Regions from separate parts of the Acidiphilium sp. PM genome, predicted to be linked through region 2. Evidence: riboswitches for the same ligand, from Rfam matches in the RefSeq annotation. Region 2 holds a riboswitch; the other holds the start of a gene.

Region 1 (10,162 bases), on a different contig from region 2:
CCAGCCTTGGCCGGTGCCACCACTGCCGCCAGAGGCCTGGACGGCGCTTCCCACCAAGCGCGCACTTGCCGCGCTGATCGAGGCGGCGCGCGGGGTCTGGGGCACCGAGGCGCCTATGGTGGCGCTGGCCGGCGCGCAGGCGGCGATACAGTTGATTCCGCATCTAGCCCCCCCGGGCCGCGCAAGGGTGCTGGCGCCGACCTATAACGAACATGCCGCTGCGCTGCGCGCTGCCGGATGGGCGGTGAAAGAGGTCTCGCGGCTGGAGGAGCTGGCGGGTGCGGACCTCGCCGTGCTGGTCAACCCCAACAACCCCGACGGCCGGCGGATCGAGCCCGAGGCGCTTCTCGCGCTACTGCCGCAGGTTGGGCGGTTGGTGGTGGACGAAAGCTTCGGCGACCCCGATCCGGCGCTTTCCCTCGCCGCGGGCTGTGGCCGGCCCGGGCTGATAGTGCTGCGGTCGTTCGGCAAGTTCTGGGGGCTGGCGGGCGTGCGCCTCGGCTTCGCCATCGGCCCGGCCGCCGATATCGCGGCCTTAGCCGAGCGCGCCGGTCCCTGGGCCGTCTCAGGCCCGGCACTGGAGATCGGCCGGCGCGCGCTTCTTGACACCGCCTGGGCGGAGGCCACGCGCCAGCGCCTCGCCGAGAACGCCCTGCGGCTCGACGCGCTGGTCGCACGCGCGGGGTGGGAGTTGATCGGCGGCACCGGGCTTTTCCGCCTTTACCGCACGCCCGAAGGGACGGCGGCGCAGGCGCGGCTCGCCCGCCATCGGATCTGGTCGCGGATTTTTCCGGCCCGGCCGGACTGGTTGCGCCTCGGCCTGCCGGGGAGCGAGGAAGAATGGAAGCGCATGGAAGCGGCGCTCAAGGGCCCGAAGACATTCGGCACCGAAGAGGCGGCGGTGCTTTCGCGTCTCCTCCACTGGCGCCGCGACGTTCGCCACTTCCGCCGCGATCCGGTGCCTGATGAGGTGCTGCGGCGGCTGCGCGTGGCGGTCGACAGCGCGCCCTCGGTCGGCAACGCCCGGCCCTGGCGGATCTTCCGGGTGGAGGATGCTGGGCTGCGCTCGGCCGTGCGTGTGGAATTTGCCCGCTGCAACGGAGCGGCAGCTTCGCTCTATTCGGGCGATCAGGCGCGGACCTACGCCAAGCTCAAGCTCGCGGGCCTTGAGGCCGCGCCGGTACAATTCGCCGTCTTCACCGTGACCGATCCGGACGCAGGGCACGGCCTCGGCCGCCAGACCATGCCGGAAACGCTGCGGCAGTCAACCGCGATGGCGATACATACGCTTTGGCTCGCTGCGCGGGCCGAGAACCTCGGGCTCGGCATGGTCTCGATCGTCGAGCCGAAGCGGATGGAGGAGCTGTTCGAGGTACCAGAGGGCTGGGAGTTCGCCGCCTACCTCTGCCTCGGCTGGCCCGCTTTCAGCGACGACACACCGCTTTTGCACCGCAATGGCTGGCAACAGAACTGCGCGACTGACTGGGAGATCCGCTGAGCCGCGCCAGCCGTCACCGCGCGAGCGCGAAGAGGCCGTCGAGATCGAGATGCGCCTCGAGATGCGCGGCGAGCTGGTCGAGCGTCTTCTCCACACCCGCCCGGTAGTCGAGGCCGGAACCCTGCGCACCGAGCCGGTCGAGGAAATCGCGGCGGAAGCCGTCGACCGAGAACATGCCGTGAAGGTAACTCCCCATCACCCGCCCGTCGCCGGACACGGCACCCTCTGGCTGGCCTGCGACCTCGGCGAAGGGCCGGGCACAGTCGGGTCCCCGAGTGCGCCCAATGTGGATCTCGTAGCCATCGAACTCCGCCCCGGTGGCGGTGTGGCGGGCAGAGATGCGGGTCAGCGTCTTGTCCCCGCCCATGATGGTCTCGACGTCCAAAAGACCTAGGCCTGGGCTCTCGCCCGCTGGCCCCTCGATGCCTTCCGGGTCGGCGATCCGCGTCCCGAGCATTTGGAAGCCGCCGCAGATGCCAAGCACCGCGCCACCCCGACGGCGATGCGCGGCGAGGTCGATGTCCCAGCCTTGCGCGCGCAGAAAAGTGAGGTCGCCGCGTGTCGATTTGCTGCCTGGCAGGATCACGAGGTCGGTGTCGCCCGGCAGGGCCTCGCCCGCGCGCAGCATGGTGACGCTGACGGCTGGCTCGGCAGAGAGCGGGTCGAGATCGTCGAAATTGGCGATGCGCGAAAGCGCGAGGCAGACCACCCGGAACGGTCCGCCTTTGGCGACGCGCCCGAGGTCGAGCGCGTCCTCCGCCGGCAGGCGCGAGGCGCCGGGGAACCACGGCAGCACGCCGTAGCCGCGCCAGCCGGTCCTGCCCTCGATCAGGCGGTACCCAGCCTCGAAGAGCTGGGGATCGCCGCGGAACTTGTTGATCAGAAAGCCCACGACAAGCGCCGCATCCTCCGCGTCGAGCACGGTCTGGGTGCCGACGACCTGGGCGATCACCCCGCCGCGGTCGATGTCTCCAGCCAGCACCACCGGCACGTCGGCGGCGCGCGCGAAGCCCATGTTGGCAATGTCGCCCGCGCGCAGGTTCACCTCTGCCGGGCTGCCCGCGCCTTCGACGAGTACGAGATCGTGGGCCGCCTTGAGGCGGTTGAAGGATTCGAGCACCGGCGCCATCAGCTCGGGCTTGCGCCGGGAATAGTCCCGCGCCCGCATGGTGCCGATGCGGCGGCCCTGAACGATCACCTGAGCGCCGAGGTCGGTTTCGGGTTTGAGCAGGACCGGGTTCATATCGGTCACCGGCTCCAACCCCGAGGCAAGCGCCTGAAGCGCCTGGGCGCGGCCGATCTCCCCCCCGTCGGCGGTCACGGCTGCGTTGTTCGACATATTCTGCGGCTTGAACGGCGCCACCGTCAGCCTGCGCCGCCGCGCCGCGCGGCACAGCCCCGCGACCAGCATCGACTTGCCCACATTCGAGCCGCAACCCTGGATCATCAGCGCCGGCATCGCGCGCTCCCCACCCCGTTTATCAAGTTCATCTTGCTCGTGGCCCAAATTTCCCGGCGCAGTGCCCTCTGACGTTCAGTACTCCACCCCCGCCTGTGCCTTGATTCCGGCGCGGAACGGGTGCTTGACCAGCGTCATCTCGGTCACAAGGTCGGCAGCCTCGATCAGCCCCTCGGCGGCGTTACGGCCGGTGAGGACGACATGGGTCATCTCGGGCTTCTCCTCGCGCAGGAAAGCGATCACGGCCTCGATGTCGAGGTATTCGTAGCGCAGCGCGATGTTGATCTCGTCAAGAAGGACCATACGGATCGAGGGGTCACGGATCAACTCCTTGGCCTTTTCCCAGCCGGCCTCGGCGGCAGCGATGTCGCGGGCGCGGTTCTGGGTTTCCCAAGTGAAGCCCTCGCCCATGGCGTGGAACTGGCAGAGATCCCCGAAATGCTCGGTCAGGAGCCGTCGCTCACCCGTGTCCCAGGCCCCCTTTATAAACTGGACGACCGCGCAGGGCATGCCATGGGCGATGCAGCGCAGGATCATCCCGAACCCGGAGGAGGACTTGCCCTTGCCGGGGCCGGTGTGGACGATGATCAGGCCCTTCTCGCCGATCTTCTCCGCCATCATCCGGTCGCGCGCGGCCTTGATCTTGGCCTTCTTGGCGGCGTGCTCTTCCTCGCTGACGGGTTTGCGGCCCATTGCGTCGCTCCTTGTTCTTGACAACAGGCTGCATCCTGCCACACCTGACGCCATGCTGGTGCCCGGCTTGCGTCGGGCCTAAGAGGGAATGCGACAGGGGGAACCCCGAGCGCAGCCGCCCCCGCGACCGTGACCGGAGAGGTCGCCCGATGCCACTGGTCCGCGGACCGGGAAGGCGGGCGTCCGCAGGGCCGAGAGGCTTATATCCGTTAGCCGGGAGACCTGCCAGCAGCAAAACTGACCGGGCGGCCGGGGTGCGCTGCGACCGACGGTGGTGTGGCATTCTGGCCCGTCCTCGTCTCGCATGCCCCCAGGGCCGCCGCCAACCGAGAGGACCCGATGGGCACGACGCTCCATGTCTGCATCACCTGCCGCGCCGGGCAAGAGCCGGTGGAGGGGATGCCCTGCCTCGGCGCGCGCCTGCTAGCCGCGCTTCAGGCCGGGGACTGCCCCGAGGGCGTCACGATCCGCCCGGTCGAGTGCCTGTCTGCCTGCAATACCGGCGCCGCCGTCGCGCTCTCCGCCCCAGGGCGGTGGAGTTATATCTACGGCCGGCTGGCCCCCGAGGATGCGCCCGACATCCTCGGGGGCGCCGCAGCCTATGCCCGCGCGCCGAACGGCCTCGTACCCTGGCGCGAGCGGCCCGTGATCTTCCGCAAGCAATCCATCGCAAGAATCCCCCCGCAGGAACCCGCGCCATGAACGACCTCGCCAAGATACCCGTCACCGTCGTCACCGGCTTTCTCGGCGCCGGCAAGACCACGCTGATTCGCCACCTTATGGCCAATCCGGGTGGCCGTCGCCTCGCCGTGCTGGTCAACGAATTCGGCAGCCAGGGGGTGGACGGCGAGATTCTGAAAAGCTGCGCCGATGAGAACTGCCCAGTGGAGAACATCGTGGAACTCGCAAATGGCTGCATCTGCTGCACCGTCGCCGACGAGTTCCTGTCGACGATGGAGGCGATCCTCGCCCTACCGAAGCGGCCCGACCATATACTGATTGAGACTTCCGGTCTCGCCCTGCCGAAGCCCCTTTTGAAGGCCTTCGACTGGCCCGCCATCCGCTCGCGCATCACCGTGGACGGCGTTATCGCGCTGGCCGACGCCGAGGCCGTGGCCGCCGGCCGCTTCGCGCCGGACCCGAATGCGGTGCTGGCCCAGCGCGAGGCCGACGACAGCCTCGATCACGACACGCCGCTGGGCGAGGTCTTCGAGGACCAGATCGCCTGCGCCGACCTGATCCTGCTGACCAAGGCCGATCTCGCCGGCGAAGCCGGCATCGCCGTCGCCCGCGCCGCGATCGAAGCCGAGGCGCCGCGCCGCATCCCGATGGTCACGGTGCGCGATGGCAAGGTCGACCCGGCCGTCATCCTCGGTCTCAATGCGGCTGCGGAGGACGACCTCGCCGCCCGCCCCTCGCATCACGATGGGGCGGACGATCACGAGCATAACGACTTCGATACGATCGTCGTCGATCTGCCGGAACAGGCAAGCCAGGAGGCGCTGGAGGTCGCGATCGAAAAGCTGGCAGCCGAGCAGAATATCCTGCGCGTGAAAGGCTATGTCGCGCTGGCCGACAAGCCCATGCGGCTTCTGGTTCAAGCGGTAGGTGCGCGGGTGCGCAGCCAGTTCGACCGGCCCTGGGGCAGCCTGCCCCGTGGCTCCCAACTGGTGGTGATCGCGGAGCGCGGCGATGTCGATGCCGCGCGCATCCGAACCGCGCTCGGCGCTTGAGGGCGTGCGCGCGCCGTGCATGTCATCTTCCGCGAGAGTCATGGACTAGATGAGACCGAGACCCCGCAAGATCTCGGCCAGGATCCGGCCGATCTTGTGGTGCTCTCGTTTTCCGACAGTGACCTTGGCGCCTTCGCGGCGGGCTGGCACCGCGCGCGGGAGGCGGGTAGCACCCTTCCCACGCTACGACTCGCCAACCTAGTGGCGCTGCGCCATCCGTTGTCGGTTGACACCTATGCCGAGCGTACCCTGGCCGGCGCCAAGGCGATGCTGGTCCGGCTCATCGGCGGCGAGGCCTACTGGAGTTATGGCCTCTCGACCCTGCGCGACCTTTCCCAACGGCAGGGGTTGGCGCTCGCCGTGCTGCCCGCCGACGGGCGCGAGGATCCGGCACTCGATGCCTATTCGACGCTGCCCGTCTCCACCCTGCGCCGGCTTTCGGCCCTGTGCGATGCCGGAGGGGCGGTTGCCGCGCAGGCGGCACTGGCGCAGCTCTCGCTTGCCGCCGGACTCTATGCCGGGCCGGTCGCAGGCGCGAAGACGATGCCGGAGGTCGGGCTATACCTGCCCGGGCGGGGTGTCGTGGCCGCACTGCCGGAGGATCCGCGGCCAGCGGCGGCGGTCACGTTCTACCGCGCCTATCTGACGGCGGCGGATCTCGGTGCGATCGATGCGCTGATCGGGGCTCTGGAGGCGGAAGGCTTTGCCGCTTACGGCCTTTTCGCGCCCTCGCTGAAGGCCCCGAGCGCCGCGCCGCTCGTTTCCGAGCTGCTGGCCGCGCATCCGCCCGCTGTCATCGTCAATGCGACGGCCTTCTCGGCGCAGGGGGCGGAGGGGCGCTCGCCGCTCGACGGGCCGGGGGCGCCGGTATTCCAGGTCGCACTCTCGACCGCGCAGCGGCGTGACTGGGCAGGTTCGGATCGCGGGCTGTCGCCGGCCGACCTCGCCATGCATGTGGTGTTGCCGGAGGTGGACGGACGGCTCTTCGCAGGGGCCGTCAGCTTCAAGGCGGCGACACCGCGCGATGACGCGCTGCAATATTCGCGCTTCGTACATCGGGCCGAGCCCGAGCAGGTGGCCCGCGCCGCCGCCCGGGTAGGGGGCTGGCAGCGGCTGGCCGCCACCCCGGCAGCGGAGCGGGAGCTGGCGTTGATCCTCTCCACCTACCCCGGCCGGGCGCATCAGATGGCCCATGCCGTCGGGCTCGATGCCTTGGCCTCGGCCGAGGCGATCCTCTCCGATCTCGCTGCGGCGGGCTACGTGACTGGCCCCGAGGCCGGGCTGGCAGCGCGGCTGGGGGCCGAGACGCTGGCCTGGCCGCTCGCCGATTACCGCGTCGCGCTTACCACCCTGCCCGAGGCGTTGCGCGAGCAACTCAACGAGGCCTGGGGCGCTCCGGAAGAGGATCCGGCGGTGCGCGACGGCGTCTTCCACTTCGCAGCCTTCGCGCTTGGCCGCATGCTCGTCGCACTGCAACCCGAGCGTGGGCACCGCGCCGGGCGGGAGGCGAGCTACCACGACCTCGCCTCCACACCGCGGCACGCCTATGTCGCTTTCTATCTGTGGCTGCGCGCCCGGCGGCTGGCGGCGCTCGTGCATATCGGCGCTCACGGGACGCTGGAATGGCTGCCGGGCAAGTCGGTCGCGCTCTCGGCCGATTGCTGGCCAGAGGCGCTTACCGGCGCGATGCCTGTAATTTACCCGTTCATCGTCAATGACCCCGGCGAGGCGGCGCAGGCCAAGCGGCGGCTCGGCGCGGTGACCTTGGGCCACCTTCCGCCGCCACTCGTCGGATCCACACTGCCTGAGGGGCTCGCACGGCTGGAGAGCCTGCTCGACGAATATTCCACCGCCGAAGGGCTCGACCCGGCGAGGCGGAGCCGGCTGGTCGCCGCGATTCGAGAGGAAGCGCGCGCGCAGGGGGTTGAGGATGACCTAGCGCTACCGCCCGGCGCCAGTGCAGCGGAGGCGATCACCCGGATCGACCGTTTCGTCTGTGATCTGAAGGAAAGCCGGTTCGGCGAGGGGCTCCACGTCTTCGGGCGCGGCGCCTGCGGGATCGAGGAGCGCACCGGGCTTCTTGCCGCGCTCGACGGCCGCCGGGTAGCGTCAGGGCCCTCCGGCTCTCCTGCACGTGGGCGGTCGGATGTGCTGCCCACCGGGCGCAACCTCTTCGCCGTCGATCCGCGCGCAGTGCCGACGCGGGCCGCCCATGCGCAGGGCGTGAAGCTCGCCGAGGAGCTGATCCGCCGCCATTTGCAGGACCAGGGCGACTGGCCGCGGGGGCTGATCGTAGACCTCTGGGGGTCTGCCACGATGCGGACGGCGGGCGAGGATTTCGCCATGGCGCTGCATCTTGCCGGCCTTGCGCCGGTCTGGGACGAAGGCTCCACTCGCGTCTCGGGATTCGAGGTGATCCCGCCAGCGCTGCTCGGTCGCCCGCGGATCGACGTAACGCTCCGCGTCTCGGGCCTCTTCCGCGACATATTCCCCGGCCTCGCCCAGCTCTTCGAGGCGGGCGCCGCGGCGCTGGCGGATCGCGAGGAGGATCCGGCTGAAAACCCATATGCCGCACTCAGCCCTCGCGTCTTCGGGCCGAAGCCCGGGGCCTATGGCCTCGGCATCGCCGCAGATCCCATCGATTTTAGCGATGCCGCGCGTGCGGCGGCGGGTGAGGCATGGCTGGCAGCTTCCGCCTGGGCGATCGGCGCGGATGGGGCAAGCCGCGAGGCCCGTTCGGCGCTGGAGGCCCGCGTGGGTACCGCCGATGCCTTCGTCCACTCCCAGGATCTGCCGGAGACGGACCTGCTGCTGGCCGAGGATTTTGCTGCCCATGAAGCCGGAATCGCCGCCGCCGCCGCGCGGCTCGGCCGGCCGGCCCCGGCGCTCTACCACCTCGACGCGACCAACCCGGAGGCGCCGCGCGCGAGGGCGCTTTCGGAAGAGATCGCGCGCGTCATGCGGGCCCGCGCCGCCAACCCAGCCTGGGCCGAGGGGATGATGCGCCACGGCTTCCGCGGCGGGGCGGAGATCGCAGCGACGCTCGACCACCTCGCTGCCTTCGCCCATCTTGCCCGCGCCGTCCCGCCGCATCTCTTCGACCTCTATCACGAGGCGACGCTGGGGCGGATCGAGGTGGCTGAGTTCCTAGCCCGGGAAAACCCGGCGGCGCTGGCCCGGATGAACGAGACATTCGCCGCACTCCGTGATGCGGGACTCTGGATCACCCAGCGCAACTCCATCGCCGCGGCGCTGGAGGGTCGGGCATGAGCGAGCCCGAAATCCGCGGCTGGTGCCCTGGTGCGCTGACGCCGATGGCCTCGGCCGATGGGCTTGTGGTGCGGTTGCGCCCGCCGCTGGGCCGCCTCAGCTCGGCACAGGCGCGGGCGGTAGCAGCGGCGGCGGTACGATTCGGATCGGGGGAAGTGGAGCTGACCTCGCGCGCCAACCTACAGATCCGTGGCGTGGCCGAGGCGGACCACGCGGCACTGCTGGCGGAGCTGGCGGCCCACGGGCTGGTCGACCCCGACCCGGAAACCGAGCGCGCGCGCGCCATCGCCATCGCGCCTTTCTATCGAGAGGCGGCAGAGATTACGAGCCTGGCGAACATCCTGACCGAGGCGCTCCGCGCCGCGCCCCTGCCCTCGAAATTCGGCGCAACGCTCGATATCGGCTCTGCGCCGGTGCTGGCGGGGACCGCCGCCGATCTCCGGCTGGAACGGGCGGCGGACGGTCGGCTAGTGCTGCGCCCCGATGGCTCGGCCACGGGCTGGCCTGTGACGGCCGAGACGCTACCGGCTATTCTGACGAAGCTGATCGGCTGGTTCCTGGAGACTGGAGGTGTCCGGAACGGCCGCGGCCGGATGCGCAAGCATCTTATTGGCAAGCACGACCTGCCAGGGGGTTGCAACGTTGCCCCTGCCCTACCTGCTGCGCTGCCAAAACCAGGGCCGGTCGGCGACGGGCAACTCGCCATCGTAGCATTCGGGCTGATGCCTGCACAGACGCTCTCGGCCCTCGCGGACCTGAGCGCCGAGATTCGGCTGACGCCCTGGCGGGGCGTATTTATGCCCGGCCTGCGGGCGCTGCCTGCGCTTTCCGGGATTCTGGCCTATCCTGAGGATCCGTTGCTGCGCGTCCATGCCTGCACCGGGCGGCTCGGCTGTCCGCAGGCGCTCGCCGAGACCCGAGCGCTCGCCCGGGCTCTTGCGCCCAAGCTGGCGGCCGGGCAGAGCCTCCATGTCTCTGGCTGCGCCAAGGGCTGCGCCCATCCCGGGCCCTGCGGCCTGGTTCTGACCGCCACGCCCAAGGGCTTCGATCTTGCCCGCGACGCCTCCGCCGGTGCCCCGCCCCTTCGCCCCGCTCTCTCGCCCGCGGCACTTCTCGCCACCCCTTACCCATTCGGTGCCCCCTGATGCCCCACGCCTACGAGACCGACGGCGCCGCGATATACCGGCAGTCCTTCGCCACCATCCGCACCGAGGCCGACCTCGCCCGCTTCACGCCGGAGGAGGAACCGGTCGTTGTGCGCATGATCCATGCGCTCGGTTTCGTCGGGCTGGAGGCGAGCGTCGCCTTCACCCCGGGCCTGGCCGAGGCCGCCCGGACCGCCCTCATGGCCGGTGCGCCGATCCTCTGCGATGCGCGTATGGTCAGCGAGGGGATCACCCGGTCGCGGCTGCCGGCGGAGAACGAGATCCTCTGCACGCTCCACGACCCTAAGGTGCCGGCACTGGCGCAGCACCTTTCCACCACGCGCTCCGCCGCCGCGCTGGAGCT
Region 2 (10,162 bases):
TACGGTGCTGCCCTCCCTGCCGGATGCCGAGGCGCTGACGATCGCGGTCGGCATCGTCGGCGCCACGGTAATGCCGCACGCGCTGTTCCTGCATTCCGGCCTCTCCGGCGCGCGGGTGGCGCCGCAGGATGCGGCGCAGCGCCGGCGGCTGGTGCGTTATTCCAATATCGAGGTGCTCGCGGCGCTCGGGGTCGCCGGGCTGGTGAACATGGCGATGGTGGCGATGGCCGCCGGCGCCTTCCATCCGGCGCATCAGGGGATCGCCGAGATCGGCGAGGCCTATCGCACGCTCTCGCCGCTGCTCGGCGCCGGTGCCGCGGTGATCTTCCTGATCTCGCTGCTGGCCTCCGGCGTGTCGTCCTCCGTAGTGGGCACGCTGGCGGGGCAGATGGTGATGCAGGGATTTGTCGGTTTTTCGATCCCGATCTGGCTTCGCCGGGCGCTGACCATGATCCCCGGCTTCGTGGTGATCGGCCTCGGCGTGAACCCGACACGAGCGCTGGTGCTCAGCCAGGTGGTGCTGAGCCTGGCGCTGCCGGTGCCGATGCTGGCATTGCTGTGGTTTTCCACACGGCGGGCGCTGATGGGCGCGCTCGCGGTGCGCGGGATCACCGCCATCGCCGCGATCGGTGGCGCCATCGTGATCCTCGGACTCAACGTCATTCTGCTCCTGCAGATCTTCGGCGTGAACGTGCCGCTGCCGGGCTAGTTTTCCTCCACCTGCAGCTCGCCGAGATAGGCCTCCCGGATCGCCGGGTTGGCGGCGAGGTCTGCGGCGGGGCCTGAGAGCACGACCCGCCCGGTCTGCAGCACGTAGCCGCGGCTGGCGATTTGCAGCGCCATGTGGGCGTTCTGCTCGACCATGAAGATGGCCACACCCTGGCGGTTGATGGTCTGGATGATGCCGAACACGATCTCGACGAAGCGCGGCGAGAGGCCCATCGAGGGTTCGTCCATGCAGATCAGCGCCGGGCGGGCCATCAGTGCGCGGCCGATCGCGACCATCTGTTGCTCGCCGCCCGACAGCGTGCCGGCGAGCTGGTGGCGGCGTTCCTTCACGCGGGGGAACAGCTCATAGACACGTTCGAGATCCTCGTCGAATTCCGGGCCGCGCTTGCGCGTATAGGCGCCCATTTCGAGATTCTCGTAGACCGTCATGCGCGGGAACAGTCGCCGCGCCCTCCAGCACCGGGGCGATGCCGCGCCTGACCCGCTCCGAGGTGCTGAGCCGGTTGATCGGCGCGCCGCGGAAGCGCACCTCGCCTTGGGAAGGGGTGACCGTGCCCATGATCGTCTTCATCGTGGTCGACTTGCCGCTGGCATTGCCGCCGAGCAGCACCACGATGTCGTCCGGCGCGACCGAATAGTCGACGCCCTTGAGCACGTGCAGGTCGCCGTAATGGGTGTGCACGCCGGCGAATTCGAGCAGGGTTTCCTCAGGCATCGACCACGCCCCGGCCGATATAGGCCTCGATCACCGCCTCGTTCCGCCGCACCTCGTCGGCCCGTCCCTCGGCGAGTTTCTCGCCATGGTCGAGGACGATCACGTTGTCGGCGAGGCGGGTGACGACATCGAGCTTGTGCTCCACCAGCAGGACAGTGAGGCCGAAATCGCGGAAGGCGGCGATCTGTTCGGCGAGTTCGAGGCTTTCCGCCGGGTTCATGCCCGCCGTCGGCTCGTCGAGCATCAGCAGGCGCGGGCGGGAGGCGAGCGCGCGGGCGATCTCGACACGGCGGCGATTGGCGTAGGAGAGTTGCGCCACGCCTTGGTCGATCCGCGGCACCAGGCGGTTGCCGAACATCGCCAGCAGTTCGAGCACGAATTCGCGCGCTTCGAGTTCCTCGGCGCGCACGCGGGGCAGGCCGAGCACCGCCCCGGCCGCGCCGGAGGAGAGATGCGTGTGCTGGCCGATCAGCACGTTTTCCATCACCGTGAGGTTGGGGAACAGGCGGATGTTCTGGAAGGTGCGGGCGACGCCGGCGCGCAGCACCTGGTCTGGCCGCAGGCCAAGCAGGTCGCGCCCGGCGAAGCGCACTACGCCGGCGGAGGGTTTCACGAGGCCGGTGATGCTGTTGAACAGGGTGGATTTGCCCGAGCCATTCGGCCCGATCACGGCGACGATGCTGCCGGGCGGGACATCGAGCGAGACCGATTTCAGCGCGGTCAGCCCGCCGAATTTCACGGTGAGGTCGCGGATTTCGAGCGCGGCGGGCCGTGCGTCGGCGGTGGTTTCGGCGAGCCCGGCGCGCAGCCTGGCCACGGCCGGGGCGGCGCCGCGGGAGACGGCGGCGTCCTGCTGCTCATAGCTCAGCCGCACCTCGTTCCGGCCGACCGGAACGAGGCCGTCGCGCCGGTAGAGCATCATGGTCACCAGAATGATGCCGAAGATCAGTTCCGAGGCCGAGGTGAGCTCGAGATTTTGCAGGAAAGGCGAATGGATCGCGTTGCCGAGCCCCTGCACCCAGCCGGACAGGGCGGGCAGGAACCAGGCCTGCAGCAGTTCGAGCAGCACCGCGCCGACAATGGCGCCCCAGACGCTCGCGAGGCCGCCAAGCACGATCATCACCAGCACCATGATCGAGACCGGCAGGTCGAACATGTCCGGCGTCGCGGTCTGCAGCTTGGCGATGTAGAACGTGCCGGTCATGCCGGCGAACCCGGCGCCCATGGCGAAGGCGAGCAGCTTCAGCCGCGTGGTGTGCACGCCCATCGCGCTGGCGGCGATCTCGTCCTCGCGCACCGCCATCCAGGCCCGGCCGATCCGCGAGGGTTTCAGCCGCAGTGAGATGAAGAGCAGCAGCAGCACGAGGCCAAGGCCGACGTAATAATAAGGTGTCGCGTTGATGCCGAAGCGGTAGCCGAACAGGACCGGCGGGCCGACGCCGTTCAGCCCCTCGGCGCCGTTGGTGAGCGAGGACCAGTTGCGCGCGACGATCGGCACGATCTCGCCGAAGCCGAGGGTGACGATGGCGAGATAGTCGCCCTTCAGCCGCAGGGTTGGCGCGCCGAACGCCATGCCGAAACAGGCGGCGATGACGGCGGAGGCCGGCAGCATCAGCCAGAAGGGGAAGGTGAAATGCACCGTCGCCGCCGCACCCGCGCCGAGTTTCGCGACGAAGCCGATCGCCGCGAGCGGCGCCCAGGCCGCGCTCCAGTGCGGGTGGAGCTGGAACGAGTTCAGGATGCCATAGGCATAGGCGCCAATGGCGAAGAACGCGGCGTAGCCGAGATCGAGCAGGCCGGTGAAACCGACCACGATGTTCAGCCCGAGCGCCAGTGCGGCATAGGCGCAGCTATTGGCCGCGACGTCGATATTCGCCTGGCCGATGCCGAGGAAGGGCAGCAGCAGAAGCACCATCAGCAGGGCGGCGAACAGCGCCTGGCGCTGGCGGGGCGAGAGCAGGGCGAGGCGCTTCATCGCCGCCTACGAGCGGTTGGGCGCCTGCGCGCCGAGCAGGCCGGCCGGGCGGAAGACCAGCGTGAGGATCAGGATCGAGAAGATGATCACATCGGCCCATTTCGCGGCGATGTACTGGCTGCCGATCGTCTCGATCAGGCCGATGAGGAGGCCGCCGACCATCGCCCCCGGCACGTTGCCGATGCCGCCGAGCACGGCGGCGGTAAAGGCGCGCAGACCCGCGGTGTAGCCGATGCTGTACTGGGTGAAATTGTAGTACAGGCCAAAGATCATCCCGGCGGCGCCGGCCAGGGCGGAGCCGGCGAAGAAGGCGATCATCACCACCTGATCGACCTCCACACCCATCATCCGCGCGGCCTCGGCATCCTGGGCGACGGCGCGCATCGCCTTGCCGAGGCGCGAACGCCTGACGAACAGGTTCAGCCCCCACATCAGCACTGCCGCGACGATCCAGATGATCACCGCCTTGAGGCGGATCGTCACCCCGCCGAGATGGTAGTCGATGCTCGGCATCGGGTCGGGGTAGTTCAGCGCCTGGGCGTTGGTCAGCAGCAACACGACGTTGAACAGGATGTAGGAGACGCCGATCGTGGTGATCATCGCCATCGGCCCGCGCACGTTGCGCATCGGCCGCAGCGTGTAGCGCTCGATCGCGACGCCGAGCACGCCGGAGGTCACCATCGTCACCACGAGGGCGGCGAGCAGCGAGAGCACCAGCGGGGCGCCGTGCAGCACCACCGCCTGGCCCTGCAGGCCGAACCATTGCAGCACGATGAGGCCAACGAACGCTCCCACCATGAAGACGTTGAAATGCGCGAAATTGATCAGCTCGAGAATGCCGTAGACAAGGGTGAACCCGAGTGCCAGCAGCGCGTACATCGCCCCCAGGCTCAGCCCGTTGACGAGCTGCTGGAGAAAAACCGCCATTCCGGTCATGGGCGCCGCGTCAGTGCTGCGGCGCCACGCCGACGTATCGCATCTGCTTGTTCAGGTCCCCGAGCGGGGCGGACTTGTCCTGGTGGAACTGGAACACGGCAACGATGTGGCTGGTCATGTCGCCATACTTGTCGAAGCTGATCGGCCCCTGCAAGCCGTTGACATGCACGGTCGCGATCGCGTCGCGGACATTGGCGGCGGTGAGCGGCTTGCCTGCCTTTTGCACCGCCTTGATGCCGGCGATGGCGACGAGGGCGGCGTCATAGGCGGTGATGGCGTAATCGTCCGGCGCGACGCCGTAGGTTTTCGTATAGAGCTTGACCCAGTTCGCCAGCTTCGGGTCATCGACCACATGCGGCGAGGCGTTGGTGCCATACCAGCCCTCGGCGGCGGGGAAACCGGCGGCCGTCATCATTTCGGGGCTCAGGATGCCGTCGCCGCCGCCTTTGATCACGTGCGGAATGATCTGGTAGCTCTGCTTCACCAGCTTCACGCCGGCCTGCATCGTGCCGCCGTAATAGAGCGAGGCGGTCTTGGTCGCGGCAATCTTGGTGAGCACGGCGGAATAGTCGGCGGCCTTGGGGTCGAGCCGGTCGCGGCCGAGGACCTTGATGCCCTTCTTCTTCGCCTGGGCTTCGAAGGCGTTGGCGAGGCCGACGCCGTAGGCACCGCTGTCATCGAGGATGTAGACGCTCTTCACCTTCAGGACCTCGGCGTAGAAATTCGCCATGTTCGGGCCCTGATAGGCATCGGTCGTCACGGTGCGGAAATAGATCGGCTTGCCGCCCGGATCGAACTCGCCGGCATAGGCCGGATTGGTGATGTCGGGCGCGGTGGACGAGGGGGTGATGGTCGCGAGATTGGCCATCGAGAGGATCGGCGCCATCGCCTTGCCGGAGCCGCTCATCTCGGGGCCGACATTGGCAAGCACCGTGCGCGTGCCGGCCAGTTTGCGCGCGTTGGTGGCGGCCTGGGCCGGGTCGTACTGGCCGGCAGTCGCGGTCGCGTTGTTCAGGATCATCGGCTCGAGGCGGATGTCGCCGAGTTCGCCGCTCTGGTTGGCGAGCTTGATGGCGAGCTGCGCGCCGTGAAGAATGAGGTGCGCGGCCTCGGCATCTGCGCCGGTCAGGGGCAGCGTAATCCCGATGTGATAGACCTTGTCCGCCGCCAGGGCGATGGGACTTGCCGAGGCGAGGATGAATGTTCCCGCCGCTCCACGCAGAGCTTTGCGCCTTGATAGTGCCATTGGTCCCGTCCTTCTTGCTTTTGTGAGATAGCTGCCATGCGCAAGGTAAACAGCTCGTGAGCGAAGGCAAGTGTTTTTTGGCTCCTCCACCGCGTCGCCGGCAACTGCCGCAAAAAAAATGGCGGCCACGAGGCCGCCAAGTTTAGGGAGGAAACGTCCAAGAAAGCAGACAAACGACTGATCGTTTGCTGCATCGCACTATATGGCGGAATCGCTTTCCCGTTCAAGAATTTTGTGCGCCGCAGCATATGTATTTCATGAATATGTCTTATGCGGTGAGCAAAGGTTCAGCCGCCGATGGTTCCCCGCAAGCCGAAAAGGAAGTTCTGCCCCGGAATCTGCAATCCATTCACGGGTTCGAATGCCGAGTTGGTCAGGTTGCGACCGATCGCGAAGAGGGTGAGCGCGCGGCTGATCCGGTAGTTCACTGCGAGATTGGCGATCGTGCCGGGCTGGGCGAGGCCGACGCCGCTCGGATTGCCGGAGGTGATCGGATAGCCGGAATTGGCGTAGAGGAAATCCGAGAAGCGGCCGACATAGCGGATGGCGGGCTCGATCGACAGCGCCGGGATCGGGCGGATCGAGAGGGTGAGCGATCCGGCGTTTTCCGGCCGACGCAGGAGGGCGGTGCCGGTCGCAGCATCGCGGGCGATGGTGCGGGTATAGTCGATCTGGCCGGAGAGCCAGGGGGCCGGCGCGAAGCCGATGCCCGCCTCGATGCCGTGAATCCGGGCGCGGGCGACGTTTTCCTCCGTGCTGGTGCCGTCAGGCAGGGAGGTGTACTCGAACAGGTTCGAGATGTCCTGGTGAAAATAGCTCATCCGCAGCGTGACCGCTTCGGGCATGCCGAAGGCGGGCAGCACGGTCTCGAAACCGAACCGGTAGCCGACCGAGTGTTCGGGGTGGAGGTTCGGGTTGCCGTGATATCCGTAACTGTCGATGCCGTGCAGGTCGTAGAGCGAGGGGGCGAGAAAGCCGCTGCCCGCCGAGGCTTTCAGCCGCGTGTCGATTGCGGGTACGACCAGCACGAGGCCGCCGCGCTCCGTCACCACGGTGCCGTAGCCGCTGACCGAATCCGCACGGACAGCGCCCTGCACCGACAGGCGGCGCGCTATGGTGGCCTGCGCGCCGAAATGCCCCGCGGTGGTGGATTGCGAGGCAGCGAGGCTCTGGAGGTAGGGATAGCCGCCAAAGCTGGCGTTGTAGTTTTCGACCGCCGTATCGTGTGTGGTCTCGATGCCGGCGACGAGCGTCGGGTCGGTCATCGGGCCAAAATCCGGCAGGCGGATCACGTTGTTCCACTGGATCACAGTGCGATCGCCGCGATAGCCGCTGTTGCCGGCGAACTGGTTGGGGTCGGCGGGATCGAGCAAAGTCAGGTAGCGACGGTCGTCCTGGATGTGGGCGATGTCGAGTTCGGTGATCAGCCGGTTGTCGAACAGGTGCGACTTCACGCCGAAGCGGAAAAAGACATTCGAATCGAAGCTGTTTTCATAGGGATCGTCGAAGATCGGATAGCCGAGATCGGGATATTGGCTCCCGGTCTGCCGCGCGCGGACGATCAGCGAGATCCGCGTGCCGGCGACCGGCGTGTAGCCGAGATTGATGGCGCCGAGCTTGTAGCGGAACGGATCGCGATGCGCGGCGTAGACGGCGAGGCGCCGCGCCGTCGCGTCGAACCCGGCTTGCTCGATGACTGAGCCGGTGATCGCGTAATCGAATTTGCCGCTCTGGCCGGAGAGTGTGACGCTGCCTTCGCCCTGGCCGGGAAAGCCGCCGGCGAGGTCGTAATCGACATGCGGCGCGCCGTGCCCGCGCTTGCTGATCAGGTTGATGACGCCGCCGATCGCGCCCGAGCCGTAGAGGCTGGACATCGGGCCGCGGACCACCACGATCCGCGCAATATCGCCGATGCCGGAATTGCCGAAATTGAACGCGCCGTTGGCCACCGAGGGATCGTTTACCGGCACGCCGTCGCGCAGCACCAGCACGTCTTCGGAATTCGTGCCGTCGATGAAGACGGAGGTCTGCGCGCCCGGCCCACCCGATTGCACAACGTTCAGGCCGGGAACCGCCTCGAGCGCCTGGGCCAGGGTCGTCACGCCGCGCCGGCGAAGTTGCGCCGCCGTGATGACCGTGACCGATGCGGGGGTGTCGGCAATGGGTGTCCGCACATAGGAGGCGGTGACGGTCTCGATCGGCACGGTGCCGGCGGGAAGCCGTGCGCTCTGGGCGCGGGCGCCGACGAGCGCCCCGCACAAAGCGAGGGGGACGAAAAAGATGTGTCGCGCGAACTCGCGCATGGAAAAACTCCGGTCCGGCACCCGGCGAGGCGGGTGTTGCCATCAGGGCGACCGAAGGCTTCGGGACTTCACCCTTCGCACCCGGTTCACCCCGCCCGGACGCGCGCGCATGGTCTCGGGACCGGCCGGTCTCCTGGCTCGCGGGTCATGGGCGCGTTCGGCCTTCTCGCGGACGGTCTGCGCCGCCTCGCAATGGCCGGGATGAACGCGCCTCGCCGCTCACAGTTGCGGGGGCAGCCGCAGCCGGGGCACGATCTCGCCCTTCTGCGTTCCCGTTTCAGCCCTTGCGGGCCACCGATTCCTATCCAGATCATTATGCCGCCGGATCGGGCGGCGCAAGCGCGCCGGCTTAGCCGAGGCCGAGCAGGCCGGGCAGGGCCGAGAGATCGCTGATCGCCGCATCGGGCGCGCCAGGCAGCCGCTCCGCCGGCTGCCGCGCCCGGTTGCACCAGGCGACGCGGAAGCCGAAGGCCGAGGCACCGTAGGCATCCCAGCCATTCGAGGAAACAAAGCAGACTTCCTTGCGCTGGACCCCGAGCCGCGCCGGCACCAACTGGTAGACGCGCGGATCGGTCTTAAACACGCCGACCGCCTCGACCGACAGCACATGGTCGAGCACGTCGCCGAGCCCGGCATGGGCGATGGCGGCGGCGAGCATCGCCGGGGTGCCGTTCGAGAGTATCGCCGTAGCAATCCCCTTCGCCTTCAGTGTGCCCAGCGTCGCCTTGACCTCCGGATAGGCCGAGACGATGCGGTAGAGAGCCAGCAGCGCGGCGCGCCGCTTGGGGTCGGCGAGGCCGGTCGCCTCCAGCGCGAAATCGAGCGCGTCGGCGGTGACGGTCTCGAAATCGGTGTAGAGGTTCTGCAGGCTGCGCAGCCAGGTGTATTGCAGCTGCTTGTCCCGCCAGAGTGTCACCAGCGCCGCGCGGCGGTCATCCGGCACATCCGGACAGCGGGTGACGGCGGAGCCGAAATCGAAGAGCGTGCCATAGGCGTCGAACACGCAGGCGCGGATACCCTCGATGGCGGACATCGGCTTCCTCCCGTTCAGGCGGCGACTGGCAGGAGTCGAGCCAGACCGTCATAGGCGTCGAACATGCGCCCGCACCAGGCGTGCAGCGTGTCATCGGCGGCGAGGATCTTCACCGGGGACGAGGCGTGCGCCCAGAGGAAGGCGCTGAAGGCGACATGGTCGGCATAGTTCGGGGCGTCGCCGGCGAGAAATTTCTGGTCCGCCAGCGTGCTGCGCAGCGGCCGCAATGTGGTACGGAGCGCGTTCACGTTGTCCTCGCGCGCCGCCCGCAGCGCCCCGACCGTCGTGCCGAACGCGGCCTCGCGCGTCGAGCGGTAATAGTCGCGGTCGCCCTCGTGCAGGATGTCGACGAGGTCGGGCAGGACCACCTTCGCAATGGCGGGATGAAGCACCTCGCTGGTCCACTGGTTGACGAAGCGGGCGAGGCCGCGGCCGGCAGCGCCGCCGAACAGGCTCGGCCGGTCGGGATAGGTATCCTCGAGATAAAGAGCGATGGTCCAGCTGTCATGCACGTGGCGGGTGCCATCGACCAGCACGGGCACCTTGCCCTGGCCGGAGAAGGCGATGGCGTCCTTTTCCATGAAGCGCCAGACCACGGTCTCGCAGGGCAGGCCCTTGTGCGCCAGCGCGAAGCGGGTGCGCCAGCAATTCGGGCTGAACCGGACGCGTTCGTCGGCGCCGGCGAGATCGTAGAGCTTCAGGGGTTCACGCATCAGGGCCTCCTTGCCCGCGGGCCGAACGAGTGCGCCCGCGTGTCGCGGATACGGTCGGCGTGTTGTTGATCGTCTGCGCCAGATCGCAGGCGCGCCGCGCGGCAATTGCCGTGAACCGGCGCTTCAGGTTGGGAAAATCGTCGAGGGGGTGCCGATGCCGCGCTCGCGGCTCGATCCGGAAATCGAGCCCGGCCTCTTCGAGCAGGATCGCGGTCTGGCGGCCGTTCGGCGTGGTCCGGCAGTGAAGACCGATCATGGAGTCCCGGATCCGCCGGGATGAAGGCGGCTCATCGCGTCGGCGACCAGCCGGTCGAGCCGGCCGGGATCTGGATCGAGGCGCGCCAGGGTGCGCAAGGCGAGAACGGTCGCGAGGAGGAGTTCCGCCTGCGCCGGAGGTTCGATCCCGGCGGGCAGGCGCCCCTGGTCCCGTGCGTGTTCAAGCCGATCGCGAAAGAATGCTTCCAGCTGGCTCAGCCGGGCATGGACCTGAGCGCGGGCCTCAGCCGAAATCG

The links. Region 2 has a riboswitch for cobalamin ahead of APM_RS00955 (TonB-dependent siderophore receptor). Riboswitches for the same ligand answer to the same signal wherever they lie in the genome.
Region 1: linked by a shared signal. The riboswitch ahead of APM_RS08100 (DUF1636 domain-containing protein) and the one ahead of APM_RS00955 (TonB-dependent siderophore receptor) in region 2 are both predicted to bind cobalamin.

The regions. Positions count from the first base shown of each region.
Region 1 covers NZ_AFPR01000165.1:3,095-13,256, reverse strand. Annotated here, with positions in the region: gene cobD (threonine-phosphate decarboxylase CobD) at 1-1,498, shown strand, start outside; gene APM_RS08110 (cobyric acid synthase) at 1,512-2,957, opposite strand; gene cobO (cob(I)yrinic acid a,c-diamide adenosyltransferase) at 3,033-3,650, opposite strand; cobalamin riboswitch at 3,690-3,895, shown strand; gene APM_RS08100 (DUF1636 domain-containing protein) at 3,990-4,352, shown strand; gene cobW (cobalamin biosynthesis protein CobW) at 4,349-5,383, shown strand; gene cobN (cobaltochelatase subunit CobN) at 5,399-8,653, shown strand; gene APM_RS08085 (precorrin-3B synthase) at 8,650-9,798, shown strand; gene APM_RS08080 (precorrin-8X methylmutase) at 9,798-10,162, shown strand, end outside.
Region 2 covers NZ_AFPR01000029.1:2,108-12,269, forward strand. Annotated here, with positions in the region: gene APM_RS00930 (Nramp family divalent metal transporter) at 1-709, shown strand, start outside; partial or broken gene APM_RS00935 (ABC transporter ATP-binding protein) at 706-1,444, opposite strand; gene APM_RS00940 (ABC transporter permease subunit) at 1,437-3,419, opposite strand; gene APM_RS00945 (branched-chain amino acid ABC transporter permease) at 3,426-4,355, opposite strand; gene APM_RS00950 (branched-chain amino acid ABC transporter substrate-binding protein) at 4,366-5,601, opposite strand; gene APM_RS00955 (TonB-dependent siderophore receptor) at 5,889-7,904, opposite strand; cobalamin riboswitch at 8,010-8,218, opposite strand; gene APM_RS00960 (haloacid dehalogenase type II) at 8,254-8,937, opposite strand; gene APM_RS00965 (glutathione S-transferase family protein) at 8,952-9,650, opposite strand; gene APM_RS00970 (hypothetical protein) at 9,643-9,906, opposite strand; gene APM_RS00975 (TetR/AcrR family transcriptional regulator) at 9,903-10,162, opposite strand, start outside.